3 regions of the Bacillus sp. C1 genome follow, and region 3 is predicted to be linked to each of the others. Evidence: predicted binding sites of a transcription regulator. Region 3 holds the regulator's gene; each other region holds the start of a gene.

Region 1 (6,974 bases), on a different contig from region 3:
ATCGCCTAACTCACTTTGTGCAAAATGAGTAATACCGATAACAACTTCGTTGCCTTCAGTTTTTACCCATTCGTGTTCTTCAGAGTAACGTAAATGATTTGGAATGCTCATGACTGTACCTCCAGTGAATGTATTAATTATGTAAAAATACCTTATTGGTACTTTTTCCACACACTTTCAAACTGCTCTTCGTTAAAACCAAGTGTTACATTCGTGCCATCTGTTACGATTGGACGTTTAATCAACATGCCGTCAGACGCTAATAGTTCAAACATTTCGTCCTCACTTGCATCCTTTAACTTATCTTTTAAGCCAAGTTCACGGTAACGCATTCCACTTGTATTAAAGAATTTTTTTAATGGCAATTCACTTTTCGCATGTAAATTACGTAAATCTTCTTTTGACGGTGGATTTTCAACAATATGAATCATTTCATATGCTACATCGTTTGCCTCAAACCATTTCTTTGCTTTTTGACATGTGCCACACTTTGGATATGAATAAAATGTTACTGTCATAAATTCACCTACTTTTTACTAACCTTTATCTTTATCATATAGAAAACATTCTCTTATTTCAAACGATTCTTCTCCAAACTCTAACTTATTTCGTGATAATTTTCTTTTATCCTGCAAATTTTTCGCATTTTTCCGCCATTTCTATATATAAAATTTTTTCTCTCGATTTACGGTTGCACCCGAACATATATGTTAAACAAACGTTTGATTAAATAAAAAAAGAAGCAGCTCCTAAATCAAGAGCTCCTTACTGCCTACTCAAATAATCCGCAATCGTTTGAAATACTGTTATATACATATTGTGAATACTTTGCTCTGAAAAGGTATCATTATATAATCCCATCCCCCAATACTGGCCTGTGCTTCTTCCAGCGTTTACAAACCCTTGCGTATACATCATTGCCCCATCTTTCGGTGCATTACTATAATCTAAATCTTTATTAGTAAAAATTATATACGGTCGATCCTTTAAGCCAATAAAAAACACTGGCTTTTTTAAGTTTAAAAATAAGTCCGTATATTTTTCTGTTGATGCTTCTTCAAAATATTCTTTCATAACGAGAAATCCATCAACCTCCTCAGACTTCTCCTTCATTTCTTCTAACTTTACATTTACAAACTTTATATTTCTAAATGTATCCTTGGGCGCCTCGCCGACAACTCCAACCTTTAGTGCCCTCCCGTTATACTCTTGGATAGGCGGCACATTCTTCTTTTCACAACCCGCTCCCACTAGACAGAACAATATGAGAACTAACAGCCCCCACAAACGTTTCATATCTAACCCCTCCATTCAAAGTCAAGTGACAAAAATGTAAGGTTCATTTAAGAAAATGTAAGTAAAATCAATAGCCCCTTTAGAGTTTCTATATTATAATCAACAAGGTTTACTTATATTACTAAACACTAGGAGATCATCATGAAAAAATATAAGCTTTCATCTTTTCTTCCATTAAGTTATATACTTCTACTCGTACTCGTAAGCCCCCTTTACGATGTACTCAATAAATCTGGAACACACGCTGTTAATGTTACAACAGTAATTGATGATTGGATTCCATTTGTAAAGGCATTTATCATTCCATATTTACTTTGGTTTCCATATCTATATGGAGCACTCATTTATTATTGTTTCGCTAATCGAAAACAGTACTATATAACATTAAGCGGCGTTATTCTTGGAAAACTCGCATGCTTTTCGATCTATTATTTTTGGCAAACAACAGTACCTCGTCCTACTGTAGTAGGAACAGATGTATTTTCTAGCTTAGTTCGCTATATTTATAGTATCGATCAACCGGTAAACTGTTTTCCTAGCATCCACGTTCTCACAACATTTGTGATTATGCTAGCGGCTTATAAGCGAAGAGAGCAACATAAGTGGGAATATTCAATTCTTACTTTCTTTGGTACTCTCATTATCTTATCGACTCTATTTACAAAGCAACACGCTTTCTTAGATGCCGTTTCAGGTATAGCATTGGCGAGCACATTATACTTCGGTGTGCAATTATTATTAGTTAACAGAAAAGAAACTGTTACGGTTCCAGTAAAACAAACATATAAAATATGAATTAAAAAAATGACATAAAACCATTCTTTTTAGGTGGGAGAGAGCATCCGGCCATGCATAGCAGCGGGCTATGTGTCGAAAAGTCAAAATGGATTTATATATAATATAACTAAAAAGCAGACTGTAGCTTCTTCAGTCTGCTTTTATCTATAGAAAGGAGATTTGGGATCATGATTCAAGATTGTGGCACAGTCATGTCGCCAGAATGGATGCGACCTGCTTTTTTTAATGCAATGTAAATAATATAAGAAACAGCTACTGGAATTATGATATAAGTGATGACCATGGCTGGTACAACACCGACCCCTTGGCTAGAAATCAAATTAATTGGTGCAATAAAAGAACTTAATCCGAGACCTGCAATTTCTTTACCTGCTTCCAGTTGAAAAATCAGTGCAGATACAGGACCCACAATTGCGCTGGCAACGACAGTTGGGACGAGAATCATTGGATTTTTAGTAATATTCGGCAACTGTACTTTCGGAGTACAAAGTGCCTGTGCTAAAATACCGCCTAAATTGTTCTCTTTTGCAGAGATAACAGAAAATCCGATAAATTGAGCAACACATCCTGCAAGTGCCGCCCCGCCTGCAACACCATCTAGGCTAAGTGCAATTGCTAGAGCGGCAGATGAAGCTGGAGAAATAAGTAATAGTCCCCAAACAACTGCAAGTACAATAGAAGCAATAAATGGACTACCAGCTGAGCTATCTTTAATAAATGCGCCGACTGTATTTAAGACAGGGCTAATATGTTGAGCCAACCAAATGCCAACTAAACCAGAACCTAATATTGCCGCAAATGGAACAAGCATCATATCTACAGCTGTTTTTCCGCTTAATCGTTTACCGATATACACTGCTAAAGTTGCTGTTAATAACGCACCAATCGGTTCACCAGTTTTAATGATTAAACCAGCTTCAGTAATTGAAATGGATCCTGCTCCAATCGCCCCGGCAACCATCGCTGAGAAAATGACAAGTCCATTTGCTCCAAGCATGAAAGCAATCCCTGCTCCAATTGCTGGTGCCATAAGTGATTTTGCAACAACTCCAATTGTAATCAACATCGGAATATCAACAATTCTCCCTATATTTTCGATAAGTAAACCAATTCCAAGGGATACGAAAATACCTTGTGCAATTCCGGCAGAACCTTTAAAGACACGAGACATTATATATTTCTTCATTTGTTTCACCTTCTCCTAGTTTAGTAACCGATTATTTTCATATAGTCACGTAAAATATCATTTGATTGTGCGAAGCGGCTTTCTTCAGCTTCTGTTAAGTTGAGTTCTACAATCTCTTTCACACCTTCTCTTGTAATAACCCCTGGTACACCTGTACAAAGATTATATTCGCCATATTCACCATCTAAAATTGTTGAAACAGCAATTACGCGATGATCATCATTAAAGATAGAGCTTGCTATATAAGCGAGTGAGTTACCAATGCCGTAATAAGTAGTTCCTTTACGTTTGTAAATTTCCCAACCAGCTTTGGCAGTTTTCTCCACAATGTCATCTAAACTAATTTCGCTGAAACGTTCTTTTTGTTCATCTAAAATTTGTAAAATTGGTTTTCCGCCAACTGTAACATGTGACCAAGCAACCATTTGAGAATCACCATGTTCCCCTAATGAGTAACCGTGAATACTACGAGGATCCACTTCAAGCATTTCAGATAAAATTGTTCTTAAACGTGAAGAGTCTAAAGATGTTCCTGTACCAAGCACGCGATTTCTTGGTAAGCCAGACAATTTCCAAACTTGATAAGTAATAATGTCAACTGGGTTTGATGCGATTAAGAAAATGCCATCAAATCCACTTGCCATTACGTCTTCCACAACACTTTCCATAATCTTCGCGCTTGCCCCTAAAGTATCTAAACGACTTTGTCCTGGTTTTGGCGCTGGCCCTGCTGTAATAATGGCAATGTCCATATCTTTGCAGTCTTCATAATGGCCTGCATATACTTTTGTTCTTGTATTTGTAAAGTTAACGCAGTGTGATAAATCCATTGCTTCACCAACTGCACGTTCATGATTTATATCAATTAATACTAGTTCCTCACAGATTCCTTGATTCACAATTGAATACGCACAGCTTGATCCGACTAATCCAGTACCAATAATTGCGATTTTTCTTGTATTTCTATTCATAAGAACCTCTCCTAAGTCATTATGTAATATTTGTTCTTTACACTTATTATTATAAAGGTTCTCACTGTAGAAACCATGGATACTTTGTGAAATATTGAACATTCATATGTATATTTTGTGAAATGCTACACTATATTTTCATCATATTTGTTACAACTCAAAAAATATTTCTCTCATATACATTGATATATACAAATACAAAAACGAGTGAATCATTACCTACATTCACTCGTTTTTCCATATTACTGTGCACTTAATTGACTTTTCAATTGCTGTACAATCATTGGGTTTGCCGGGGCTGCTGGTTGATAATAGTTCTTTTGCTTAGCATACTCATATAAATTACGTTGACGCATTTCATCTTGATTACGAATTTGAATTAACGTTTGATGTAACTGCTCGTTATCCGATTGTGCAATGTAATTTGCATAACTTGTTAAACTTGCATTAAGTCCCGCTAAATAATCATTTACCATATCTTTTTCATTCATATCCCGCTTCCTCCTATCCTAAAAAAGTCATTAATTGCTGCTTCGTATTTCTCGCATCTTGCGCATCCTTTTGCAACATTTGCTTGAGCTGCGGGTCCGTACAGCCTTGGGCATACTGCTCCAATTTATTAATAATCGTCGCATGTCCACCAATTAAATGGCGTAAATTTTCCACTTCAAGTTCTGTTAAATTATGCATCGAACATACCTGCCTTTCTTTGTGCATTCCTCGTTTAGTATTTCGTTCTTTTTGAATCGTATGCATGAAAAATCATGGCACATTATATTCGTTTTTTCGCATAAAATAGTAAATGAAATTTTATCGACGATTTTTCAAATATATCGATCGTTTCTCATCATATATCGGCGCAAATTGAAATATATCAGCGATTCGACAAAGGATATCGACTAACCAGCAAAAAACGACAAAAAACAGGAGCCCCTAGCTCCTGTTTCCCAACACTCTGAAAAAGCAGTAGCCACAAACATGGCTACTGCTTTCCCTTACTTATTAAACTGTATAACGCTCATCCTCTAACACTTTCGCAGCAATTTCACGTTTCTTCGGAATTACGTTCAGCGGTGTGTGACGAGTGAATTTGCGAAGCGCTGATAACATCATACGCAGCATATCACCACTTTCAACTGCGATAATTGTTTCTTTCGCATCTGCTTCAATTTGGTTGAACGCTTCTTGGCAGAATACTTCAGTGTATAATACTTTTTGTTTATTCTTTTCAAGACCCGTTTCTTTGATTGCTTTTTCTGTACGAAGCAGCGCAGATTCCATTGCATATAAGTTGCTTACGATATCCGCAATGTTAACAAGAACTTCTTGCTCTTTATCTAATGCTTTACCGTATTTTTGAGCAGCTAATCCAGCTACCATTAAACCGATTTTCTTCGCGTTCTTTACTAAATATTTTTGAAGTGCTAATGGCTCATCGCCTACTTCTTCTGGCATCATCATCATTAACTCTTCTTGTAATTTTTGCGCTTTTTGCAGAAGTGGTAATTCACCTTTCATTGCTTTACGTAAGAACGTACCTGGTACGATTAAGCGGTTAATTTCGTTCGTTCCTTCGAAAATACGGTTAATACGAGAGTCGCGATACATTCTTTCAATCTCGTATTCTGCCATAAATCCGTAACCACCATGGATTTGAACACCTTCATCTACTACGTAGTCTAATACTTCAGAACCGAATACTTTATTTAAAGAGCACTCAATTGCATATTCAGCAATTGAAGCTGCGACAGCTTTGCCATCTTTTACTTCTTCTTCTGATAATGTGCTCATGCGGCTTTCAAATAAGCCAACTGTACGGTATACAGAACTTTCCGCTGCATAAATTTTCGCTGCCATGTTCGCAAGTTTTTCTTGAATTAACGGGAAGCGAGCGATTGGTTGTTTAAACTGTTGACGCTGATTTGCATACTGTGCTGAAAGTTCTAACGCACGTTTGGAAGAACCTACTGTACCAACACCTAATTTATAACGACCAATATTTAAAATATTAAAGGCAATGATATGGCCTTTTCCAATTTCACCAAGTACATTTTCTTTCGGCACTAATGCATCTTCTAAAATTAATGTACGAGTTGACGAACATTTAATCCCCATTTTCTTTTCTTCAGGGCTTGTAGATACACCTGGATATTCTTTCTCTACGATAAATGCTGAGAAGTGCTCACCATCTATTTTTGCGTATACGATGAATACATCAGCAAACGCTGAATTTGTAATCCATTGTTTTTCGCCGTTTAGAACGTAATGTGTACCTTCTGCATTTAAACGCGCTGTTGTTTTTGCACCTAATGCATCAGACCCAGAACCTGGCTCAGTTAATGCGTATGCCGCAAGCTTTTCACCTGTTGCAAGTGGTGGTAAATACTTCTTCTTTTGCTCTTCGTTACCAAATAATACGATTGGTAATGATCCAATCCCAACGTGCGCACCGTGTGTAATTGCAAAACCGCCAGCGCGAGAGAATTTCTCTGCGATTAATGCTGAACTTACTTTATCAAGACCAATTCCGCCGTACTCTTCTGGCACATCAGCGCCTAATAGACCAAGCTCTCCAGCTTCTTTTAATAAGCGGACAGAGCGATCAAACTCATGCTGCTCTAAATATTCAAGCTCTGGGAGAACTTCATTTACGATAAAGTCCTCTGTTGTTTTCGCTATCATTTTATGCTCATCAGTGTAATCCTCTGGTGTAAATACTTGAT
Region 2 (6,974 bases), on a different contig from region 3:
GTATACGTTTTAATTGGTGGGTTCCGTGCCGTTGCCTTATCTGATACATTACTTGGCTTTATTATGTTAGCAGGTACGACAATTATTTTAATTGCAACAGTAATCGCTGGTGGTGGAATTGAAAAAATCATGCAAGAACTTGTTCAAATTAATCCGAATTTAATTACACCGTTTGGAGCGGATGGTAGTTTAACAAAAACGTATGTAACATCATTTTGGATTTTAATTGGTGTAGGTGTTGTTGGGTTACCACAAATTAGCGTACGCGCGATGTCTTATAAAAACTCAAAGGCAATGCATCAAGCGTTAGTTATCGGAACAGTTGTTGTCGGTACGATTATGATTGGCATGCATTTAACAGGTGTGTTTGCGCGCGTGGTGCTTCCGGGTGTAACGGTACCAGACAAGGTTATGCCACTTCTTGCACTAGAAGTATTACCGCCTTGGCTTGCTGGAATCTTTTTAGCTGCCCCAATGGCGGCTATTATGTCGACAGTAAATTCGCTTTTATTACTTGTAAGTTCATCAATCATTAAAGACATATATGTAAACTATATCAACGAAAAAGCAACTGATACAGTTATCAAAAAAGGAAGTTTGTGGATTACCGGAATCGTTGGTTTACTCGTATATGCAGCAGCTATTAAACCACCAGATTTCTTAATTTGGTTAAATTTATTTTCTTTTGGTGGATTAGAAGCAGCGTTTATTTGGCCAATCGTTTTAGGTTTATATTGGAAGAAAGGAAATGCAACTGGTGCACTTGCTTCCATTCTTATTGGTGTTGGTTCTTATATGATATTCCATCTGTGCTTCCCAACACCATTTGGTCTACATACAGTCGTGTTTCCCATTTGTTTTGCTTTCATTGCGTATGTAATAGGCAGTATGTTAACGGCAAATACAGTGAAACTTTAATCAGTGAGGGTCTTACTGTCCGCAAATAACGGGATAAAACAGCATGATGATAGCATGTACAAGTTGGATATGTTTTATGGTTTTTAATCAAAAATAGAGCTCATATTGAATGTATATGAGCTCTACTGATTAAAAAACTAATTATGATGCAATTTTATGTGTAGGACGAGTTGGATGATTCTTTTTATATGTATGGAAGAGTTTTTGAAAAACAAATCCGTCGAGACCGAGACGTCCTGCGTTATGCCCTGCAACTAAAATCAGTATAGACAATAGTATCATATTTGGATTTGTACTTATAGCTCCACTTAAAAGAAAAGCAGTGTTCATAACAACTCCGAAAAATGCCGCGGTTTTCGTAAGCCCTCCTAAAAGAAGACCAAGCCCAACTAAAATTTCTCCCCACTGCACAAGAAAGCTAAATAAATCAGCATATGGAAGAGCGAAATGTTGTAGAAAATCAGCCCACCATCCTTGCACAGTTGGATGATCGCCACTTGCGTTGGCAATTGCCCCTTTTAAAAAAACGCCTGCGTCAAATGATTGACCGAAAAGCTTTCCTAATCCAGCAGATAACCAAGCATACCCTAAATATAAACGAAGGGGTAAGAGAATAAACAATGCTTTTTTGCTATTACGTAAAAAATCAATAAACATAATAAATTCCTCCTATACATAATAAAATATATTTACAAGTTTAGTATGTAGATTTGTGAATTGAATCACAATGAATGAAATTTGAACAAACGATTCAAATGAGTGGTTTTTTTGAATAATTCATCATTTGTTCAAAAAACAGTGTGCATTTTGATTTGTGGCGTACATGGTATGAAAAATAGTTGACATGTATTTCGATTTTAAGAGCCCATCTTAAAATTGAGCGAAAGCAAATAAGTTAGGTGAGGCTAATAATCAGTGAGGGAATGAAGACACACAGTACGGATTAAACTATAATAAAAGGTGAAGGGATGGAGGAAGTACCATGAAAAAGGTGCTTTTTTTAGGGGATCCAGGCATTGATGATTCTTTAGCCATTATGTATGGGTTATTACATCCTGAGATTGAAATCGTTGGGATTGTAACTGGATATGGCAATGTAACACAAGAGCAAGCAACAAGCAATGCTGCGTATTTAATGCAATTAGCAGGGAGAAAGGATATACCTATTATAAATGGAGCAAAAATGCCGTTGTCGGGTGAATTTATCACATATTATCCTGAAATTCATGGAGCAGAGGGATTAGGGCCCATTCGTCCTCCAAAGACAATTCAACCAAATATTAAATCGTTTTGCACAATCTTTGATATAATTGAGCGTTATAAAAAAGAAATTATTATTGTTGATGCAGGGCGATCAACAAATTTAGCGACCGCGTTTATATTGGGGAAAGATATCATGAGAGATGTAAAAGAGTACTACTGTATGGGAGGGGCATTTCTTGTTCCAGGGAATGTTACGCCGGTAGCAGAGGCTAACTTTCATGGTGATGCACTCGCTGCAAATTTAGTCATGCAGTATGCAAAAAATGTAACTTTAATTCCACTTAATGTAACGAATGATGCAATTGTGACACCAGAATCTGTGAAATATATAACCAAACATTCGCAAACAGGATTTAACAAATTAATGGAACCTATTTTCCAATATTATTATAAGGCATATAAGAAAATAAATCCGAAAATAGCAGGTAGTCCGATTCATGATGTTGTTACAATGATGGCAGCTGCAAATCCCTCTATTATTGAATATGTATACCGGAAAGTAGATGTAGCTTTAGAAGGTAGTGCAAAGGGAGAAAGCATTGCTGATTTCCGGCCACAGCCTGATGCAAAAGCTCTTAAAAATTGGGTGAGGATTGGTTGGAAATTAAATTATAATAAATTTATTGAGAACTTTGTTCGGATTATGACATAGACATAATAGGAGATTACAAGTTAAAATAATAGAGAGGATTATTTAGATAATCCTCTCTATTATTTTGTGTATAACTCTATATAAATCCAAGTTAAAAAACTAACATCAAACCATTCTTTTCAGATGGATGAGAGCATCCGGCCACGGATAGAGGCGGTCAGTGCCTTTTTTAGCCCCATTCCATGTGAAAACAGAAGGAGAAAATGAGTGAAGGTTTCTGTCTGTTCTTCATAACCATAATGTATCTGTTAGCAAATCAAATTGGATTTATATATATGATAGATAAGAGATATAAATTAGGAGAGGGAATTTACTTGAGAAAAGTTATAATATGTGCGGGAATCATTGGTGTATTCATGGTGCTTATACTCGGTAGCTTTTTAGTGAAAAAAGTTCGGAGTTCTCATAATGATGATGCTCAATTTATTGCTTCATTTGTTGAAGAACATAAAGATGAAAAAAATAGCGCCTTACTTATAAAACGAAATGATAAAGTTGTGTATTCCGTCAATCCAAATGTTGTGTTGCCAGTTGCGAGTACGATGAAATTAATTGTTGCAATTGAATTCACGAAACAAGTTGTAGATGGGAGAATTGACCCAAATAGCTATGTTTCAATTGATGATGTAAATCGTTACTACATTCCGAATACAGATGGTGGTGCGCAGGATCGTTGGCAAAAATATTTAATACGAAAGGGAAACCTGGATGGAAATGCGGTTTCCTTAGAGGAAGTTGCAAAAGGTATGGTAAAGTTTAGTTCAAATGCCAATACAGAATATTTAATGGATCGACTTGGACTAGGACATATTAATCAAAATTTACAAAATTTATCACTGCCTTCACATCAACCGTTATTTCCTATCGTTTCCTCTTTATACATTCCAGGATATTTGCATAAGGAGTTGCATATTCCGAAGTCTAAATTAGAGGAAAAGCTTAAAAAAATGCCGCAAGAAGAATACCGCCGTTATGCAATGTTAATACATGAGCGCTTGAAAGAGAAAGGGCCATTATTACAAAAAGATATTCCACTATATTTAGAAGAGAAATACGAAAAAATATGGTCAGATAAGTTGCCCGCTGCATCTGCGAATGATTATATGGTGCTTCTTGAAAAAGCGAATCATAAAAAAGGTTTTACAAAAGCTGAAAAAGAAGAGTGGGCAAATCTTGTTGAAACGGATATGAAGGCGAAGAAGTATCGTAAGTCCTTCCGGCATGCCGGACAAAAAAATGGATATACGCCATGGACATTAGCAAAAGCAGTGTACGCTACTGATAAATTGGGAAATTGTACAGAAATTGTATTTTTAGCAAACGAAGTGGGCGAAGAGGATAGTGCGGAGCTTCGGAAACATTTGTTGAATTTGCATTTTCAAGTGTTACAAAGTGAAAAATACGATGCGACTTTTATTAAATAAACTCGATGCGCGAAGCATCGGGTTTATTTTTGCTTAGTCAATTAAAGTTTTCCTTCATACAAGCACTTTTTCAAAAGCTCCGGGTATGATGTTTAGTAAATAACTAGGCGAAAGGGGAAAAAGTGATGAAACAGGAACGAGACGAATTTATAAAGAGTGAAGGCGCTAATTTCCCTGGGGAAACGTATGCCAATTGTGTGTTACAGCATGTGTTTCAATTTCAGCGAGATTATTTATTGCAAGAAATGTTTATGGTTCATCGTGCTCATATTCTCATGTTGATTGACCAAAAATTAATGAAACAAAAGGATGCCAAAGTAATTTTAACAGCATTAGAGAAAGTGGCACAAATTCCGAAGAGTCAATTATTGTATGAGCAAAAACATGAGGATCTCTTTTTTTTAATCGAACATTTAATTGAGCAAGAAGCAGATGATCATTTTGTAAGTAATATGCATATCGGCAGGAGTCGAAATGATATGGGGGTCGCAATGTATCGAATGAGTTTGCGCCGCTATTTATTACGCTATATCGAGCATTTTCTTCTTTTACAAGATAGTATGTTAGAAGTGGCGAATGAACATATAGAAACGATTATGCCTGCGTATACACATACACAACCTGCGCAACCAACGACATTTGGTCATTATATGTTAGCGATATATGATACAATGCAGCGGGACTTAGAGCGGGGTTGGAAACTATATCATCTTATCAATCAATCTCCTTTAGGAGCAGCTGCTCTATCGACTACAAGTTTTCCTATAAATAGGCAGCAAGTTGCAGAGTTGCTTGGGTTTTCAAGTATTATTGAAAATTCATATGACGCGATTGCAAGTGCTGATTATTTATTAGAGACAAGTGCGACAATTATGGTGGCAATGACAAATAGCGGTAGATGGCTTCATGATTTTTTAAAACTTGTAACAAAGGAATATGGTGGTATTACTATTGCGAATCCGTATGTACAAATCAGCAGTATAATGCCACAAAAACGGAATCCGGTTTCAATTGAACATGCCAGGGCTTTAGCTAGCAGTGCATTTGGCGAAGCTTTCACTGTGTTTCAAATGATTCATAATACACCGTTTGGAGATATTGTGGATACGGAAGATGATTTACAGCCACATTTATATGAGGGGATTGAAAAAGCAACTCGCGTATTTTGCATGATGAATGCAGTGATTCGAACAATGAAGGTGGAGGATGAAGTTTTAAAGGATCGCTCGTTTAAGCACGCGATTACAATAACAGATTTTGCAGACATATTAACGAAAAATTATAATATTCCTTTCCGGCGCGCGCACCATGCTGCAAGTGATGTTGCAAAAATGTCTATGCAACAGCAAAAAGAGTTGCATGAATTAAATTTTGCAGACATCAATATGTACCTGCAAGAAAATTTTTATGTAACTCTTTCAGAAAAAGAATGGGTTGACATTATATCCCCTGAAGCTTTTGTTGAAAAACGGACTGTATATGGAGGACCGAGTAAAACGGAAATGATACGCATGATTCAAAAGAGGAAAGAAAATTTTAAGAAAGAAGAAGTTACATTTGAGAGAGAAAAAGAACGGATTTTACAAGCTGAAAAAGAAGTAATGATGCGGGTCTTGAATATTATTGAATCGTAAAAGAAGGATTTTGTGAATTAGTCGCCAATCTGTTATTTATAAATAGAAGGAAGAGATTGTCGATGATTCAGTTACAGGTGTATGAAGATTTTTCTCATTTTAAGCAAGAAGTAAGTCCTATTTTAGAAATGAATGAACAAGAGAATAATTTATTGTTAGGTGTGCTCCAGTTTGCGGAAAAACCGTTATTTATGGCAGTAGCAAAGCAAAATGAAAACATTGTTCTCATACTTCTTCAAACTGAGAAAAAGCAAATGATTGTTGCGAAATCCGAAGTTTCGAAGGCGGCTATAAAGGAAATAGCAAAACAATTAATAAAAGTGTATCCAAATATACGAGGATTAATTGGTGAAAAGCGAGTGGTGGAACAGTTAGCTAAAGAGATTGTACAACTAGAACAAAAGAAGTTTGTTATTCATATGAATCAAGGGGTATATAAATTAAAAGAAGTAAAGAAGAAATCGGATGAACAGGGTGTTTTCCGTCAAATAAATAGCGGTGAACTACCATTAATTGAACAGTGGGTGTACCAATTTTGTAAAGATGTTCATTTACCGACTACGGTAGAAGATGCTAACCAAATGGCCCATACATTAGTAAGTACAGATCGGTTGTTTGGATGGGAAGTAGAGGGAAGATTAGTTTCGGTAGCTGCAATTACAAGGCCGACTAAAAGTAATATTACCGTTAATTTTGTATATACACCGCAAACCGAACGCAAAAAGGGGTATGCTTCTAATTGTGTAGCTGCTCTCAGTCAGCATATGTTAGACAGAGGTTATAACACAACTACTTTATATACAGACTTAGCAAATCCGACGTCGAATAAAATTTATCAAGAGATAGGATATGAACTGATAATGGAATCTGTATTAATATTTTTAGAACCGATAATATAAAAGGCTCGCATACAAGCGAGCCTTTTGCTATGAAACTATTTTTCATCAATACGGATAATGCCGCCTTGCTGGAAATCTTCAGTTTCTAGAAGGTTAACAACAGCTTTCGCAACGTATTCAGGAGAAAGTAGTTTTCCTTCTTCCTTTAAAGTAATAAATCGATCTAAGTTAGTAAAATCTTCTT
Region 3 (6,974 bases):
TTTAAATGCAAACCCAGGTTTAGATATTGAAGCTTAGTTATGCACATATTTAACCACAACTTGTGGATAAAACCCGTATTATCTGTTGATAATATGGGTTTTGTTGTGAATATTAATTGTGTATAACTTTTGTAGTGATTGTGGATAATGTTGAAAAGTTATTTTTATGTTTATATAATAAAGGTGGATATGTGTATAAGGTTGTGGATAATGCTATTGAGGTCAGACCTTCGACAATATCTTTTGTATTGAAAAATAAAAAGGTAGTTGAATGGTTTTCAACTACCTTTTTCATTATATAAATATATAGGGGTTATACGTGTAATTCTTCCCATTCCGCCATGAATTTTTCTAATTGTTCTTGTTTTTCTTGTTTTGTTGTTGTAATTTCACTAGCTCGTTCATAGTCAGCATATACTTCAGGGAGACAAAGTTCTTCTTCTAATTCTGCAATTTCTTCTTCTAACTTTGCGATATTTTGTTCAATTTCTTCAATTTTCCGTGCACGTTGGCGTTCTAGCTTCTTACGTTCTTTTTCTTCAAGATAGTTTAATTTTTCTTGAGCAATTGTCTTTTGAGCTGGTGTACTCTCTTCTTGTTGTTCAAATTCCGCACGTTCAATCATTTCATTTTTCTTTTCAATATAGTAGTCATAGTCACCTAAATATTCTTGTGCGCCATCTGTTGATAACTCAACAACTGTAGTAGTGACACGATTAATAAAGTAGCGATCATGAGAAACGAATAAAAGAGTTCCTGGATAATCAATTAGGGCATTTTCTAAAATCTCTTTACTATTTAAATCAAGATGGTTTGTTGGCTCATCGAGAATGAGTAGATTAGATTTTTGCATCATCAATTTTGCCAGAGCTAATCGTGCTTTTTGACCACCACTTAGGGAAGATACGGGTTTTAATACATCGTCCCCTGTAAATAAAAAGTTACCGAGTATCGTGCGAATTTCTTTTTCTGGTTCTAACGGATAATCGTCCCATAGCTCGTTTAAAACACGCTTAGATGATGTTAAGTTTGCCTGTTCTTGATCATAGTATCCAATGGATACATTTGAACCGAAAGAAACTTCTCCCCTTAACGGCTTCAACTTATTCACAATCGATTTTAATAATGTAGATTTTCCAATACCATTTGGACCGACTAGTGCGACACTATCTCCTCGGGTCAAACGCATATTTACATGCTCGATAACTGCTTCTTTGTCATACCCAATTGAAACATCCTTTACCTGTAATACGTCATTTCCGCTTTGTTTTTCGATGTCAAAGTGGAACGATGCAGATTTAGAGTCACCTAAGGGCCTAGTTAGTAATTCCATTCGGTCTAATTGCTTACGGCGGCTTTGAGCACGTTTTGTTGTAGAAGCACGGGCGATGTTCTTTTGAACAAAGTCTTCCAGCTTAGCAATTTCCTCTTGTTGTTTTTCATAACGTTTCATTTCTTGTTCATATAATGCAGCTTTTAAATCTAAATATTTGCTATAATTTCCAACATATCGTCTACTTTCTTTATTAGAAATTTCATATACTTGTGTAACAAGCTTATCTAAAAAGTAGCGATCATGGGAGACGATTAAAATAGCGCCAGGATAGCCTTGTAAATATTGTTCAAGCCATGTTAGTGTATCGATATCTAAATGGTTTGTTGGCTCGTCCAAAATGAGTAAATCTGGTTTAGTTAATAGTAGTTTACCAAGAGCAAGTCTCGTTTTCTGACCACCACTTAACGTAGAAATTGTTGTTTGGTGTGTTTCGATAGGAAAACCAAGCCCACTTAAAATGGAGCGAATATCAGCTTCATATTGATACCCCCCCTGATCTTTGTAGTTTAACTGTAATTGATCATAATCAGCGAGTAATCTTTCGTATGTAGTAGCATTTGAAAAGTTCTCTTCTTTACCCATCTCCTGTTCTAACCTTCGAAGTTTCTTTTCCATTTGCTCTAGATGTGTAAAGACGGTAAGCATTTCATCCCAAATTGTTAAAGAAGTTTCTAAACCAGTATTTTGGGCTAAATACCCAATCGAAACATCTTTCGGTTTTATAATTTCTCCACCATCGTGGGATAATTCGCCGGCAATTATTTTTAATAATGTAGATTTTCCAGCACCATTTCGACCAACGAGTGCAATGCGATCTTTTGTTTGAACTTCCAATTTAATGTTTGCAAGAATTGTTTCAGCACCGTATAATTTTGAAAGCCCGTTCACTTGTAATAAAATCAATGTTTTCACCTCAACTAATTTCTTAACTTTGCCATGTTTATATTTCTCAATCATACTAAAAATAGTGTATAGTTTAAAATAAAGAGAGAAGTCTTTTCTCTATTATACAAGGAAAGTCATAAGTGCTAAACTTCTGTATTTGTTTTCAGTCTATGAACAAAGATAGGAAGAGAGGAGAGATTACATGGATCAGCAGAAGATTCCACAGGCCACTGCCAAAAGATTGCCTCTATACTATCGATTTATCCAAAACTTATCGCTTTCTGGTAAGCAACGTGTTTCATCAGCAGAATTGAGTGAGGCTGTAAAAGTAGATTCGGCAACAATTCGAAGAGATTTCTCATATTTTGGAGCGTTAGGGAAAAAGGGATATGGATATAATGTGAATTATTTACTATCATTTTTCCGGGAAACGCTCGATCAAGATGATATAACACGTGTAGCGCTTATTGGAGTAGGTAATTTAGGGACCGCTTTCTTACATTACAATTTCACGAAAAATAATAATACAAAGATTGAAATGGCTTTTGATGTCAATGAAGAGAAAGTTGGAAAAGAAATCGGAGGAATCCCTGTATATCATTTAGACGAATTAGAAGAGCGTTTAACAAATGATATACAAGTGGCAATATTAACAGTACCTGCTACTGTTGCACAAACTGTAGCAGATCGATTGGCCGAAACAAATATACATGGGATTTTAAATTTTACACCAGCACGATTAAATGTTTCGGAAAATATAAGAATTCATCATATTGATTTAGCTGTAGAATTACAAACATTAGTTTATTTTTTGAAAAATTATCCACAATAAAACGCAGAGGAATCCCTCTGCGTTTTATTGTGGCTTTTTCTTTGTGAATTTTATTAAGAGAAGTCGAAGTGCCAAATTAAAGTCAATTGTCGCCATAACAGCAAACAGCAGTGTCCAAAAGTTCCAGATTGTATCTGTAACGTTCGTGATTGCATAACGTGTAAAGACACATCCAAGAAGAAAATACAGTGCTGACATGAACAATGGTGAGTTCCTCATATTTTAAAATCCTCCGATAAATCCTTGCATTTGCTCTGCTTTTTTAATCATTTCTTGTATTTGATCGTTACTTATTATTACTTGAGTGATTGCAACTAATGTATTCATTGCAACATGAGCCATAATAGGAACGATAATTCGCTTTGTTTTCACATATAAGAAGGCGAATACAAGACCCATGGCAGTATAGACCAGTAGATGCGTAAAATCAAAGTGAATTGCTGCGAACACAAGGGAACTAATAATTGCAGCGATAAAGAAGTTGAATTTTTTATAAAGTGTACCAAATAAGATTTTTCTAAAGACAATCTCTTCTAAAATAGGACCGATTATTGATATAACAATCAGGAACCAAGGTGTCGTCCTTGCGATATCCATTAACTGTGCTGTATTTTCAGAACCTGGCTTTATGCCTAGTAAGTGCATTTCGATTGTACCTGCAATCGTTTGAGAAAAGAGAGCTAAAAAGAAACCAATAAAGATCCAGCCAATTGTGGCAGGAATAGTAGCACGTTTTGTATTTAAGTGCCGATCGCGAATGTCTGTTCTGAGGAGCAAAAGTACAATGCATAATGCGATGAAAAAGCTAATGATTGCCCAGTGTCCAGTTAGTATTTGTAGTTTTTCTTCTCTAGTGAACCCCCTGTTATCATATAGTCCAGTTTTCAGAAGAAGTGGTAATCCAACAATGCCTGATAACTGCATCAGAATGTATGTAACTATAATCCACCAATATTGTTTTTTCAAACGGTTTAACCATCCTTTCTAACTCTAGTGTATGGGATAGGGGAGGATAGCATGTAAATACCCACCCGAAGATACATCATGTGAATGCATATTATGATTTTTTTGTAAATTTTTATTTGAAAATGAAATAGCAGACAGGAAAAAGTTGTATGTATAGAGAAAACAACTTAGGGTGTCTTTCATATTGTAACATACGATAAGTAGAAACGCAGATTCATATCGCAAAGGCTGTAATTAGAAAAAATGAGAATTGAATAATACAGACAAGAATGCTTATATAGAAAAGCTTATAGAGTAATTTGCGAAAAAATTATGATTTTTTTACTTGCAAAAGAAAATTAGATTATTTATTATTATAAGTGTGTTAGCACTCAAGGTGATTGAGTGCTAATAAGGAAAACTTACATAGGAAAATGAGGAGGTTATTGTTCATGCTAAAGCCATTAGGTGATCGCGTTGTAATTGAGCTTGTTCAAGCAGAAGAAAAAACAGCAAGTGGTATTGTATTACCAGACACTGCAAAAGAAAAACCACAAGAGGGTAAAGTTATTGCAGTAGGTACTGGTCGAGTGCTTGAAAATGGTGAGCGTGTTGCTTTAGAGGTAGCAGCAGGCGATCTTATCATCTTCTCAAAATATGCAGGTACTGAAGTGAAATACGAAGGTACAGACTACTTGATTTTACGTGAAAGTGACATTTTAGCAGTTATCGGTTAATTATATACATTTAAAAAATCCAAGGGGGTCAAATATTATGGCAAAAGATATTAAATTTAGTGAAGAAGCACGTCGTTCGATGCTTCGCGGTGTCGACACTCTTGCAGACGCAGTAAAAGTAACGCTTGGACCAAAAGGTCGTAACGTTGTACTTGAGAAAAAATTCGGTTCACCACTTATTACAAATGATGGTGTAACAATCGCAAAAGAAATTGAATTAGAAGATGCATTCGAAAACATGGGCGCAAAATTAGTAGCAGAAGTTGCTAGCAAAACAAATGACGTAGCTGGTGACGGAACAACAACTGCAACTGTATTAGCACAAGCTATGATTCGTGAAGGTTTAAAAAACGTAACAGCTGGTGCAAACCCAATGGGCCTTCGTAAAGGTATTGAAAAAGCTGTTGTTGCAGCAGTAGAAGAATTAAAAACGATTTCTAAACCAATCGAAGGTAAATCTTCTATCGCACAAGTAGCTGCTATTTCTGCTGCTGACGAAGAAGTAGGTAAATTAATTGCTGAAGCAATGGAGCGCGTTGGTAACGACGGCGTTATTACATTAGAAGAATCTAAAGGATTCACAACAGAATTAGATGTAGTAGAAGGTATGCAGTTTGATCGTGGATATGCATCTCCTTACATGATTACTGATTCTGACAAAATGGAAGCAGTTCTTGATAATCCATATATCTTAATCACTGACAAAAAGATTTCTAACATTCAAGAAATCTTACCTGTGTTAGAGCAAGTGGTACAACAAGGTAAACCACTTCTTATCATTGCAGAAGATGTAGAAGGCGAAGCTTTAGCTACATTAGTAGTGAACAAACTTCGTGGTACATTCAATGTAGTAGCTGTTAAAGCTCCTGGATTTGGTGACCGTCGTAAAGCAATGTTAGAAGATATCGCGATTTTAACTGGCGGTGAAGTAATCACTGAAGAATTAGGACGCGACTTAAAATCTGCTACAGTTGCATCTTTAGGACGCGCTGGTAAAGTTGTTGTAACGAAAGAAAACACAACTGTAGTTGAAGGTGTAGGAAGCACAGAACAAATCGAAGCACGTATTGGGCAAATCCGTGCGCAATTAGAAGACACAACTTCTGAATTCGATCGTGAAAAATTACAAGAGCGTCTTGCGAAACTTGCAGGCGGCGTAGCAGTAATTAAAGTAGGTGCAGCAACTGAAACTGAGTTGAAAGAGCGTAAACTTCGCATTGAAGATGCACTAAACTCAACTCGTGCAGCAGTAGAAGAAGGTATTGTTGCAGGTGGCGGTACTTCACTTATGAACGTATACACGAAAGTAGCTGGCCTTGCAGCTGAAGGCGACGAAGCAACAGGTATCAACATTGTACTTCGTGCATTAGAAGAGCCTGTTCGCCAAATCGCAATCAACGCTGGTCTAGAAGGGTCTGTTGTTGTAGAGCGCTTAAAAGGCGAAAAAGTAGGCGTTGGTTTCAACGCAGCAACAGGCGAATGGGTAAACATGCTTGAGTCTGGTATCGTAGACCCAGCAAAAGTAACTCGTTCTGCACTTCAAAACGCAGCATCTGTTGCAGCAATGTTCTTAACAACTGAAGCTGTAGTTGCTGACAAGCCAGAACCAAATGCACCAGCAATGCCTGACATGGGCGGCATGGGCATGGGCGGTATGGGCGGAATGATGTAATTTCATTCGTCAGCTTAACATCCATCTCTATATAGAGGTGGATGTTTTTTTGCGTATACGGCAGAAAAATTACAGGAATAAAGGTCTCATCGCAATCAGAAAATAATTTCTGTAGAATTTTGTCGCTTTCTCTCTTGACCGTATTGATACTTCATTGTTAGAATCTAGGAAGATAATATAAAACAATCCTTCATATATCCTCAATGATATGGTTTGAGAGTCTCTACCGGGTTACCGTAAACAACCTGACTATGAAGGCAGAGTGTCTTATATTTATAAAGAGCGGAATACTATCTTTATAAAGTCAGACCCCTGCCTTTTCTTTGTTATGAGACTGAGGGCGGAGGACTGGCTTTTTTTATTATATTGGTAATGCTTTTTGCCAAATTGGTGAAAATATTTATATACGAGAACTAACGTTGGGGTGATTATTTTGAAGAAACAGCACGATACGATTATCGTTTTAGATTTTGGGAGTCAATACAATCAGTTAATTGCACGTCGAATTCGTGAGTTCGGTGTATACAGTGAACTTCATCCACATACAATTACTGCAGAAGAAATTAA

What was found. The regulator Rex, encoded in region 3, represses fermentation and respiration genes when NADH is low (regulators of the CRP and FNR family bind a similar motif). The targets are predictions, from matches to a motif close to TTGTGAAATATTTCACAA.
Region 1: a site for Rex is predicted at 4,336-4,353, ahead of ACX5JI_RS14350 (L-lactate dehydrogenase). Genes of this name have one in related genera too.
Region 2: a site for Rex is predicted at 1,629-1,646, ahead of ACX5JI_RS06045 (DoxX family membrane protein). Genes of this name have one in related genera too.

The regions. Positions count from the first base shown of each region.
Region 1 is NZ_JBTMZT010000004.1:98,874-105,847, forward strand. Features, by position in the region: gene gcvH (glycine cleavage system protein GcvH) at 1-111, opposite strand, end outside; gene ACX5JI_RS14330 (arsenate reductase family protein) at 153-518, opposite strand; gene ACX5JI_RS14335 (hypothetical protein) at 766-1,296, opposite strand; gene ACX5JI_RS14340 (phosphatase PAP2 family protein) at 1,438-2,091, shown strand; gene ACX5JI_RS14345 (PTS sugar transporter subunit IIC) at 2,267-3,280, opposite strand; gene ACX5JI_RS14350 (L-lactate dehydrogenase) at 3,301-4,251, opposite strand; gene ACX5JI_RS14355 (spore coat protein) at 4,494-4,742, opposite strand; gene ACX5JI_RS14360 (hypothetical protein) at 4,756-4,941, opposite strand; gene ACX5JI_RS14365 (acyl-CoA dehydrogenase FadE) at 5,254-6,974, opposite strand, start outside.
Region 2 is NZ_JBTMZT010000001.1:1,134,127-1,141,100, forward strand. Features, by position in the region: gene panF (sodium/pantothenate symporter) at 1-918, shown strand, start outside; gene ACX5JI_RS06045 (DoxX family membrane protein) at 1,060-1,575, opposite strand; gene ACX5JI_RS06050 (nucleoside hydrolase) at 1,901-2,833, shown strand; gene ACX5JI_RS06055 (serine hydrolase) at 3,148-4,257, shown strand; gene argH (argininosuccinate lyase) at 4,383-5,891, shown strand; gene ACX5JI_RS06065 (GNAT family N-acetyltransferase) at 5,954-6,790, shown strand; gene ACX5JI_RS06070 ((S)-benzoin forming benzil reductase) at 6,826-6,974, opposite strand, start outside.
Region 3 is NZ_JBTMZT010000024.1:2,890-9,863, forward strand. Features, by position in the region: gene tsaD (tRNA (adenosine(37)-N6)-threonylcarbamoyltransferase complex transferase subunit TsaD) at 1-37, shown strand, start outside; gene ACX5JI_RS26100 (ABC-F family ATP-binding cassette domain-containing protein) at 314-2,239, opposite strand; gene ACX5JI_RS26105 (redox-sensing transcriptional repressor Rex) at 2,424-3,053, shown strand; gene ACX5JI_RS26110 (YdiK family protein) at 3,078-3,272, opposite strand; gene ACX5JI_RS26115 (CPBP family intramembrane glutamic endopeptidase) at 3,276-4,019, opposite strand; gene groES (co-chaperone GroES) at 4,451-4,735, shown strand; gene groL (chaperonin GroEL) at 4,773-6,407, shown strand; purine riboswitch at 6,578-6,679, shown strand; gene guaA (glutamine-hydrolyzing GMP synthase) at 6,841-6,974, shown strand, end outside.